Regions from separate parts of the Streptomyces sp. NPDC030799 genome, predicted to be linked through region 1. Evidence: riboswitches for the same ligand, from Rfam matches in the RefSeq annotation. Region 1 holds a riboswitch; each other region holds the start of a gene.
The links. A riboswitch is a leader RNA that binds a small molecule or an ion and turns the genes downstream of it on or off. The one in region 1 is predicted to bind cyclic di-AMP.
Positions count from the first base shown of each region.

Region 2: another riboswitch for cyclic di-AMP. It lies ahead of ACZ41I_RS29935 (transglycosylase family protein); the one in region 1 lies ahead of ACZ41I_RS19995 (transglycosylase SLT domain-containing protein).
Region 3: another riboswitch for cyclic di-AMP. It lies ahead of ACZ41I_RS33595 (M23 family metallopeptidase); the one in region 1 lies ahead of ACZ41I_RS19995 (transglycosylase SLT domain-containing protein).

Region 1 covers NZ_JBVIDS010000007.1:302,067-305,313, reverse strand. The annotation lists gene ACZ41I_RS20000 (HAD family hydrolase) at 49-861, shown strand; gene ACZ41I_RS19995 (transglycosylase SLT domain-containing protein) at 1,014-1,502, opposite strand; cyclic di-AMP (ydaO/yuaA leader) riboswitch at 1,506-1,681, opposite strand; gene ACZ41I_RS19990 (polyprenyl synthetase family protein) at 2,258-3,247, shown strand, end outside.
Region 2 covers NZ_JBVIDS010000013.1:96,447-99,693, forward strand. The annotation lists gene eno (phosphopyruvate hydratase) at 1-460, opposite strand, end outside; gene ACZ41I_RS29935 (transglycosylase family protein) at 768-1,481, opposite strand; cyclic di-AMP (ydaO/yuaA leader) riboswitch at 1,486-1,659, opposite strand; gene ACZ41I_RS29940 (transglycosylase family protein) at 1,842-2,993, opposite strand; gene ACZ41I_RS29945 (cytochrome P450) at 3,144-3,247, opposite strand, start outside.
Region 3 covers NZ_JBVIDS010000016.1:21,745-24,991, reverse strand. The annotation lists gene ACZ41I_RS33605 (dihydrofolate reductase family protein) at 38-1,174, shown strand; tRNA gene ACZ41I_RS33600 (tRNA-Met) at 1,222-1,295, opposite strand; cyclic di-AMP (ydaO/yuaA leader) riboswitch at 1,596-1,742, shown strand; gene ACZ41I_RS33595 (M23 family metallopeptidase) at 1,752-2,780, shown strand; gene ACZ41I_RS33590 (aldo/keto reductase) at 2,849-3,247, shown strand, end outside.

The DNA.
Region 1 (3,247 bases):
AGGACCACAAGGTGAGTCGGCGGGGTGAGGTATCCGTATTCTCTGATCATGGCAGCCTCCCCCGCGTACGCTCTGATCGCCACCGACCTGGACGGAACGCTGCTGCGCGGCGACGACACGGTCTCCGACCGGTCGCTCGCCGCGCTCGCGCGGGTGGCGCGGGCCGGTGTCCGGCATCTGGTGGTGACGGGCCGCCCGGCCCCGCGGGTACGGCCCCTGCTCGAGCAGCTCGGCTGCACGGGGCTCGCGGTGTGCGGACAGGGCGCGCAGGTCTACGACGCCGCGTCCGGTCGTCTGCTGTGGTCGGTCCGGCTGGACCGGGAGCTGGCCGAGACCGCGCTCGGCAAGATCGAGGCCGAGGTGGGGCAGGTCTACGCGGCCGTCGACCAGGACGGCGTCGACGGGCTCACGCTCATCGAGCCGGGCTATCTGATGCCGCACCCGACCCTGCCCGCGGTACGGGTCGGCCGGCGCGACGACCTGTGGTGCGAGCCCATCAGCAAGGTGCTGTTGCGCCATGCCGAGCTGTCCGACGACGAGTTGGCGTCGGTCGCGCGCGCGGTGGTCGGCTCGCTGGCGACGGTCACCATGTCGGGGCCGGGAACCGTGGAGCTGCAGCCGTCCGGGGTGACCAAGGCGACCGGCCTCGCGCTGGCCGCCGAGCGGCTCGGGATCGCCGCGGAGGAGGCCCTGGCGTTCGGCGACATGCCCAACGACATCCCGATGTTCGACTGGGCCGGACACGGGGTCGCCATGGCCAACGCGCACCCCGAACTCAAGGCGGTGGCCGACGAGATCACCCTGTCGAACGAGGACGACGGCATCGCCGTCGTCCTCGAAAGACTGTTTCCGACCGGCTGACCGGCACCGACCGACTGGCCGGCCCTTCAGTACGCGGCCGTCCGGCGCAGGCCCGGAGGATGCACGGCGGCCGCCCGGCACGCCCCCGTCGGTCAGGTGCGGGGGCGTGCCGGGCGGCCGGTGTCCGTCCCGCCTGCCGGCCGGCGGAGCTGTCAGTACGCGCCGAAGACGTTGTCGATCGACCCGTACCGCTTGGCCGCGTAGTTGCAGGCGGCGGTGATGTTCGCGACCGGGTCGTAGATGTTGAAGGAGGTTCCGGCCACGTGGTACGCGTTGAACGTCGGGTCGATGACCTGGAGCAGGCCCTTGGACGGGATGCCCTTGGCGGCGTTGGAGTCCCAGAGGTTGATGGCGTTGGGGTTGCCCGAGGACTCACGCATGATGTTGCGGTAGATGCCGTTGTAGCTGCCCGGGATGCCCTTCTGGGCCATGATCGCGAGGGACTCGCGGATCCAGCCGTCAAGGGTGTTCGGGTAACCGGCGGGGGTGGTGGAGACCGTGGTGGCGGCCGGGGTCGCGGCGGAGGCGCTGGTCGCCCCGATGAGCGGCAGGGCGAGGACGGCGGCACCGGTACCGGCGGCGGCGAGGGCGCGGACGATGCGGTTGTTCCGGGTACGGCGGTGCTGAGCGGCAGCAGGCATGGGGAAGTTCCTCTCCGGCGCCTGCGAGGTGAGCTGTCGGGTTCGGGCGGGGAGGTGCCCGACCGTGCCCGGGAAGGCACGGCTTCACCCCTAGCCGTTCCGGTGCGACGTGTGCCGTCCGGCCCGGCGACTTACCTGGGTCCCCCGCTCCTGCCATACGGATGAGTCCGTGGATGGTTATGCGGGCGGTGGCAGGATTCGGCGTCCGCCCGACGGCCCGGAACGTATGCGAGAGCACATGTCGGAAACAAGTACCGGATTCACACAACGTCCTATTTGACCTTGATCTATGCCCTATGAGGCGCTTGATCCTTTGCGGTTGCCAACCCTCAACTCGCCAGCGGGCCAAGGGGAGAAGGCGAGGTCGACGGGGATGGGGTGCCGACGGGTGCTCGTGACCCAACTCACGAAATAGCAAAAGGCTTCAAGTCGGACATGGGGGATTCAGGTGGGTCGACTGGATGGCGGAACCCGCGACCTGGCGCCCGTCGTTGTCCCGGGAGAGGAAGGTGCAGGCGTTACTCCGCTCGCCTCTCGTCTCGCGACAAAGCGGACAGATTCCCGTTAAGTCGATAAATATACGTTCATATCGCTTGATCAAAAGCATCCCGGACATGACCCGATACCTCCCAGGCTGGACCGGTGGGCGCTATCGGTGATCGAAAGAGGACCGGATACGCTGACTTGAGTGATGGCAGCGACCTATCGACAAACCGTGTAATCGCCAGCAGACACCAGCAGACAGGAGACCCCTCGTGACCGTCGTCGGGCCGTTCGGGCTGAGCGTGCGGGACCAGGCTCTGGAAGCCGATGTCCAGGCCGGATTGACGGCTGTCGAGGAAGGCTTGCTCGAGGCCACCAAGAGCGAGGTCCCGTTCATCACGGAGGCCGCGCAGCACCTCGTACGGGCCGGCGGGAAGCGGTTCCGGCCGCTGCTCGTGATGCTCGCGGCCCAGTTCGGCGACCCCTACGCGCCGGGCATCGTGCCGTCGGCCGTGGTCGTGGAGCTGACCCACCTCGCCACGCTGTACCACGACGACGTCATGGACGAGGCGGCCGTACGGCGTGGCGTGGACAGCGCCAACACCCGCTGGGGCAACTCGGTGGCGGTCCTCACCGGCGACTTCCTCTTCGCCCGGGCCTCCCAGATCCTCGCCGACCTCGGCCCCGAGGCCGTCCGGGTGCAGGCCCTCGCGTTCGAGCGGCTGGTCACGGGCCAGATCCTGGAGACCGCCGGCCCCGCGGACGGCCGTGACCCGGTCGAGCACTACCTGGACGTGCTCGGCGGCAAGACCGGCTCGCTGGTGGCGGTGTCGTGCCGGTTCGGCGCGATGATGTCCGGCGCCGACGAGACGGTCGTCGACGTGCTCACCCAGTACGGCGAGCGGCTCGGCGTCGCCTTCCAGCTCGCCGACGACGTCCTGGACATCGCCTCCGACTCGCACGAGTCCGGCAAGACCCCCGGCACCGACCTGCGCGAGGGCATTCCTACGCTGCCCGTGCTGCGGCTGCGCGAGCGGGCGGCCCGGCTGGGGCTGCCCGAGGACATCGCGCTGTGCCGCCTGCTGGACTCCGACCTCAGCGACGACGCCCGGCACGCCGAGGCGCTGGCCGCGCTGCGCGCCCACCCCGCGCTGGAGCAGGCCCGCCGGGACACCGTCCGGTACGCGGAGGAGGCCCGCGCCGCGCTGGCGCCCCTACGGGAGTGCGACGCCAAGGCGGCGCTGATGGAGCTGTGCGACGCG
Region 2 (3,247 bases), on a different contig from region 1:
CATTGAGGATGTTCATCATCGGCACCGGCAGCAGGTGCGCGTTCGGGCCGCCCAGGTAGCGGAAGAGGGGGAGGTCGGAGGCCTCGGAGGCGGCGTGGGCGACGGCGAGGGAGACACCGAGGATGGCGTTGGCGCCGAGGGAGCCCTTGTTGTCGGTGGCGTCCAGGTCGAACATGGCCTGGTCGATCAGGCGCTGCTCGGTGGCGTCGTAGCCGACCAGCTCCGGGCCGATCTGCTCGATGACGGCGAGGACGGCCTTCTCGACGCCCTTGCCCTGGTAACGGTTGGGGTCACCGTCGCGCAGCTCGATGGCCTCGAAGGCGCCGGTCGAGGCGCCGGACGGGACGGCGGCACGACCCGTGCTGCCGTCGTCGAGGCCGACCTCGACCTCGACCGTGGGGTTGCCTCGGGAGTCCAGGATTTCCCGGGCTACGACGACGTCGATGGACGGCACGAGCATCTCCTTCTTGGATGTGACGCTGGAAGTGCGGGGCTTGCTGCCTTACGGCTGCGCCTTGCGACTAGAGCCTAACCGTCTCCGGGGGATCGGCCACCGACCGACCGTCCCGTGGACGGGGAGGACACGCAGACGGTACCCATTGTTCACGTGCGGAACAAAGGGTGGATGCAGAGGGCACACAGAAAAGGCGAGCGGCGCACGGAAAAGGCGGGGCGCAGAAAAGACCCCGCCCCGGCGCGTACGGGGGAACACGCGCCGGGGCGGGGAGCCCGTGGGGACGGGGGGCGGACCCGAAGGCCGCTGTCGCTTACTTCAGGTGCAGCTGCTGTCCCGGGTAGATGAGGTTGGCGTCCTCGACGATGTCCTTGTTCAGCTTGAACAGCTTCTGCCAGCCGCCGGCGACGTGGTGCTTCTCGGCGATGGTGCTGAGGGTGTCGCCCGTGACGACCTTGTACTCGCCGTCGCCCTTCTTGACCTTCTTGCCGGTCGGGGTGGTGACGGTCTTGCTCGCGGACGGGGCCGTGCGCTCGGCGGAGCGGGAGGCGGCCTGCTGGTCGGAGCGCGTGGTGGTGCTGGGCGCGGTGGTGTTCGAGGTGGTGCTGGGCGCGGTGGTCTTCGAGGTGGTGCTGGGCGCGGAGCCGTTGTAGGCGGCGCTCGACAGACCCGTGCCGCAGACCGGCCAGGCGCCCTTGCCCTGCGCGGCGAGGACCTTCTCGGCGACGGCTATCTGCTGCGCCTTGGTGGCCTGGTTGGCCTGCGGGGCGTAGGCGGTGCCGCCGTACGCGGCCCAGGTGGAGGCGGAGAACTGCAGACCGCCGTAGAAGCCGTTGCCGGTGTTGATGGACCAGTTGCCGCCCGACTCGCACTGGGCGACCGCGTCCCACTCGGAGGCGGTGGCGGCGGAGGCGTTGCCGGCCGCCATCAGCGGGGCGGCGACGGCGGCGCCGGTGACACCGGCGAGCGTGATGGCGCGGACGGCCTTGGACGGACGACGGTGCTTGCCCTTGCCGGAGAACAGCATGGATCGATCCCCTCACCGACGCCTGCGAGGTGAGCTGTCGGGTTCGGGCCGGTTGAGTTGCCCGGCCGCACGCTCGCTTGCGCGAGGTGCGGCTTCACCCCCAGCCGGTGCCGGCGTCAACCGCCGGGACCGGCACTTACCTTGGGTCCCCCGCTCCTGCCCACGGCGCTTGACGCGACGACTGTTCCCGGGCAACCGCTGGCAGGATTCGGCGTTGCGACTGCCGGGGCTCGTGGTGACGAGCGGTCCTGACCGTAGACACGTGATCGGGGGAATTTCAAAGACGATCAGGGCTTCTGAGACTCATCCCACACTTTCACCGAATCGGACATCACCGGCGAAACAGGGCGTCAACTGCCGCTACTTTGCACCCTTTTCGGAACCGACTTCCAGGGTCTGACCGGCGGTGATGTGGTTCGGGTCGGCGCCGATGACGCCCTTGTTCCCGTCGTAGAGCGCATGCCATCCGCCGTCGACGCCCAGGGAGTCGGCGATGGAGGCGAGGGTGTCCCCCTCGCGCACGGTATAGGTGTCCGCCGCACGGCCGGCATGGCGGCCGGAAGAGGGGGCGTTCTGACCGTTTGTCACGCTTTCGTCCGCACTGTCACCGCGGTGACGTCCGCCACTGCTGAGCGCGCCGGTGTCGACCAGACTCCAAGAACCGGCGGGCTGCTGGTAATTGTCCGATTCGTCGGTACCGGGGGTTGCCGTCGGCGAGCTGTCGCCGCCCTGCGAGTCGCCATTGCCGGACGAGCCGGGCGTGTCGGTCTTGTCGGACTTGGGGTTGCCGGTTCCGGTGGGGCCGCCGGTCGCGTCCGGGGTCTTCGTGGCGTGGTGGCTCTGGTGCGGAGACGGCGAGGCGCCGGAACCCGAGGGGGAGCCGGAGGAATCGGGGCCCGAGGAATCCGGACCGGAGGAGTCCGAACCGGAGGCGGAGTTGGCGCCCGAGTCGGTGCCCGAGCGAGAACCGGAACCGGATCCGGAGCCGGTCCCGGAGTTGGACGCGGACGAATCCGGCAGACCGGACGAGTCGGAGCTGCCGGCCGAGCCGGAGGTGTCACCCGGGCCACCGGTGTCACCCGACCCGCCGGTGTCGCCGGGGTTGCCGACGCCGGTGTCGACATCGACCGAACCGGAGTCGGAGGTCAGTCCGGAGAGCACGGCGCAGGTGGCCCACGGCCTGGTGCCCTGGTCGGCCAGGATCTTCTCGGCGACGGCTATCTGCTGCGAGCGGCTGGCCTGGTCGGCGCTGTCGGCGTACTGCGTGCCGCCGTACTTGCCCCAGTCGTCCAAGGAGATCTGCAGGCCGCCGTAGTAGCCGTTCCCGGTGTCCGCGCTCCAGGAACCGCCGCTCTCGCACTCGGCGACCTTGTCCCAGGTGGTGCCGTCGGCCGCGTTGGCACTCGCGGCGCCGAGCAGCGGGATCGCGATGGCCGAGCCGGTCACTCCGGCTGCGACGAGGAGGGCCGGAGCCTGGCGGGGGCGACGGTGACGACCGTTCCCGGAGAGCATGCGGAAGCCTTTCGTGCGACAGCAAGACCGGCGCGGCGCGCTGAAATCCTTCGCCACGCTGATGGGTGAACGTATCGGCAGACGATCACTTGTCACAAGTTAATGCCGCGCAGATCACGTGAAGATCACAAAGTTGAACGCCCTTCACGTTCAGCCTTCCGCTGCTGTGCCGGCCGCGGGGGTGAACTCGACCGGCAGGGTGCGCAGGCCGCGCATGATGAGCCCGCCGCGCCAGCGCAACTCCTCCGGGTCCA
Region 3 (3,247 bases), on a different contig from region 1:
CTTGAACCAAGAGCGACTTCGCAGGGAGAGCGCGCCGATGTCGTACCCCTATGTGCTGCTGTCCGCCGCCGTCTCCCTCGACGGTTACCTGGACGACACCGGCCCCGACCGGCTCCTGCTGTCCAGTCCGGCCGACTTCGACCGGGTCGACGCGGTCCGGGCCTCCGTCGACGCGATCCTGGTCGGCGCCGGCACGATCCGCGCCGACAACCCCCGGCTGCTGGTCAACTCCGCCGAGCGCCGCGCGGCCCGGGTGGCCGGGGGCAGGCCGGAGTACCCGCTGAAGGTGACCGTCACCGCCACCGGCGACCTCGATCCCGACGCCCACTTCTGGCACACCGGCGGGGACAAACTCGTCTACACGACCGACAAGGGCGCCGAACGGGCCGCACGCCTCCTCGGCGCCGCCGCCGGCATCGTCCCGCTCGGCCCCGACCTCGACTGGCACGCCCTGCTGGGTCATCTGCACGACGTGCGCGGCGTACGGCGCCTGATGGTCGAGGGCGGCGGCACGGTCCACACCCAGCTGCTCCAGCTGGGCCTCGCCGACGAGCTCCAGCTGGTCCTCGCGCCGCTGTTCGTCGGCGATCCGGCCGCCCCCCGCCTGTTCGGCCCGGGCGCCTACCAGCCCGGCCGGCTGCGCCTCACCGAGACCCGCCGCATCGAGGACGTGGTCCTCATGCGCTACGAGCCCACGGCCCCCGGCACCGGCCCGGCCCCCGTCGCCGCCGACCGGCACTGGCTGCGCACCGCCTGCGAGCTGGCCGCGCTGTGCCCGCCGTCGGAGACGGCGTTCAGCGTCGGCGCGGTCGTGGTCGCCGCCGACGGGACGGAGCTGGCCCGGGGCCATTCACGCGAGGGCGACGACCCCGTGGTCCACGCGGAGGAGGCGGCGCTGGCGAAGATCGACCCGGCGGATGCCCGGTTGGCCGGCGCAACGGTCTACAGCAGCCTGGAGCCCTGTGCCCGGCGGGCCTCGCGGCCCGCGCCCTGCGCCGAGCTGATTCTGCGGGCCGGGGTGCGCAGGGTGGTCACCGCGTGGCGTGAGCCGGACACGTTCGTCTCGGCGGCCGACGGCACGGGGGTCCTGGTCACGGCCGGTGCGCAGGTGGCCGTGGTGCCGGAGCTGGAGGCACTCGCCAAGGCGCCGAACAGGCATCTGCTGGGAGGCTGAAAACACCCGGGGCCGGAATCCACTGGATTCCGGCCCCGGGCCTTCAGTAGCGGGGACAGGATTTGAACCTGCGACCTCTGGGTTATGAGCCCAGCGAGCTACCGAGCTGCTCCACCCCGCGTCGTTGTGACTCCAGAGTACCCCATGCGCAGGGCGGCACGCACACCGGTATTCACGGCCCCCTCCCGCCAGGTCACCCACGGTGACTGGGCGACCGCCGTGCGCAGAACATCTGAGACACCATCAAAAACGCCGAGACTCCTGAACGCCGGACAACTCGCCCGCTTTGCGGCGCTCCTGACCGGTAAGTCCCCGCTCGAAATCGTTAATGATCAAGTCGAACGGCTTGGAAAGTAACCGGCAGGTCTATTAACGTTCGATAACGCAGCGCGGTCGTCCCAGCCGTCACAAGAGACGGCTCCGTGCGCACGCGCCGAATCCCGCGAGGGAACCGGGGAACCACCACCTTGGGGTGAATCGTGCGAATGCCGCAGTTGGTATACGCGCGTAGGAGACCTTCCTGCTCCGAACCCGTCAGCTAACCCGGTAGGCGGAGGAAGGAAAGGAGTGCGCCCGAGTGGCGTCCAACCGGCCTGCCCCAGAAGCCCCGTTCATGCCCGCGCCGGCCGAGCCCGAGACCTTCGGCTACGGCACCTACCGCGCCGAAGAGGGCCCCTGGGAGGAGTGGAACCCCACCGAGGACTCCGTCGCCCCGGTCCGCGGCCGGCACCGCGTCACCAAGCAGCGCGGCGGCTTCGCGCGCAGCTCCACCGTCCTCGGCGTCGGCGTGCTGGCCGCGGTCGGCGCGGGGGGCATGGCCAGCGCCAACACCGGCAAGCCGCCGGTCTCCATATCCCTGCCGGACCTGGACTCCGTCGGCCACCTCTTCGGCGACGACTCCTCCGACGCACCCCGGACGAACTCCACCGCGCTCAGCACCATGGGCGTGACCTCGGCCGACAGCAAGGACTCCGACGCGGGCGAGGCACTGCGCAACCGGATCATGGCCCAGGCCGAGCAGCAGCAGAGCAAGGCCGACAGCAAGGCCACCGCCGCCGCGCTCGCCGCCGCCGAGAAGCAGACCGCCGACGCCGCGGCCAAGGCGGAGCAGGAGGCCGCCGCCAAGGCCGCCGCCGCCAAGGAGAAGGCGGAGGCCGACGCCAAGAAGGCGGCCGAGGCCAAGCGCCTGGCCGAGCTGGCCAAGCAGTACCAGCTGCCCGTCGTCTCGTACACGATCACCGGCACCTTCGGCCAGCCCGGCGCCATGTGGTCCTCCGGCTACCACACCGGGCTCGACTTCGCCGCCCCCACCGGCACCCTCATCAAGGCCATCCACAGCGGCACGATCACCCAGGCCGGCTGGGCCGGTGCCTACGGCTACCGCACGGTCCTCACCCTGGACGACGGCACCGAGCTGTGGTTCTGCCACCAGTCCTCGATCAACGTCCGGGTCGGCCAGAAGGTCTCGACCGGTGAGGTCATCGGCCGCATCGGCGCCACCGGCAATGTCACCGGCCCGCACCTCCACCTGGAGGTCCACCCGAACGGCCAGGCCGCCGGCATCGACCCGGCGCCGTGGCTGCGGGACAAGGGGCTCACCCCCTGATCTCCTTTCGAGGGATTTCGGCGCCGGCGGTGGAATGCGATCATCCACCGCCGGCGTTGGCACAAGGCATGACTTCTCTGCGCAAGCTCGGTTCCTCCGACCTCAAGGTCTTCCCGCTCTCCCTGGGCGGCAACGTCTTCGGCTGGACCGCCGACGAGGAGACCTCCTTCGCCGTCCTCGACGCCTACGCCGCCGCGGGCGGCAACTTCATCGACACCGCCGACGCCTACTCCGCCTGGATCGAGGGCAACAAGGGCGGTGAGTCCGAGACGATCATCGGCAAGTGGGTCAAGGCCCGCGGCAACCGCGCCGACGTCGTCATCGCCACCAAGGTCAGCCAGCACCCCGAGTACCAGGGCCTGTCCGCGGCCAACATCAAGGCCGCCGCCGACGCCTCCCTGCGCCGCCTGGACACCGACCACATCGACCTCTACTACACGCACTTCGACCAGCCCGAGGTGCCGGTC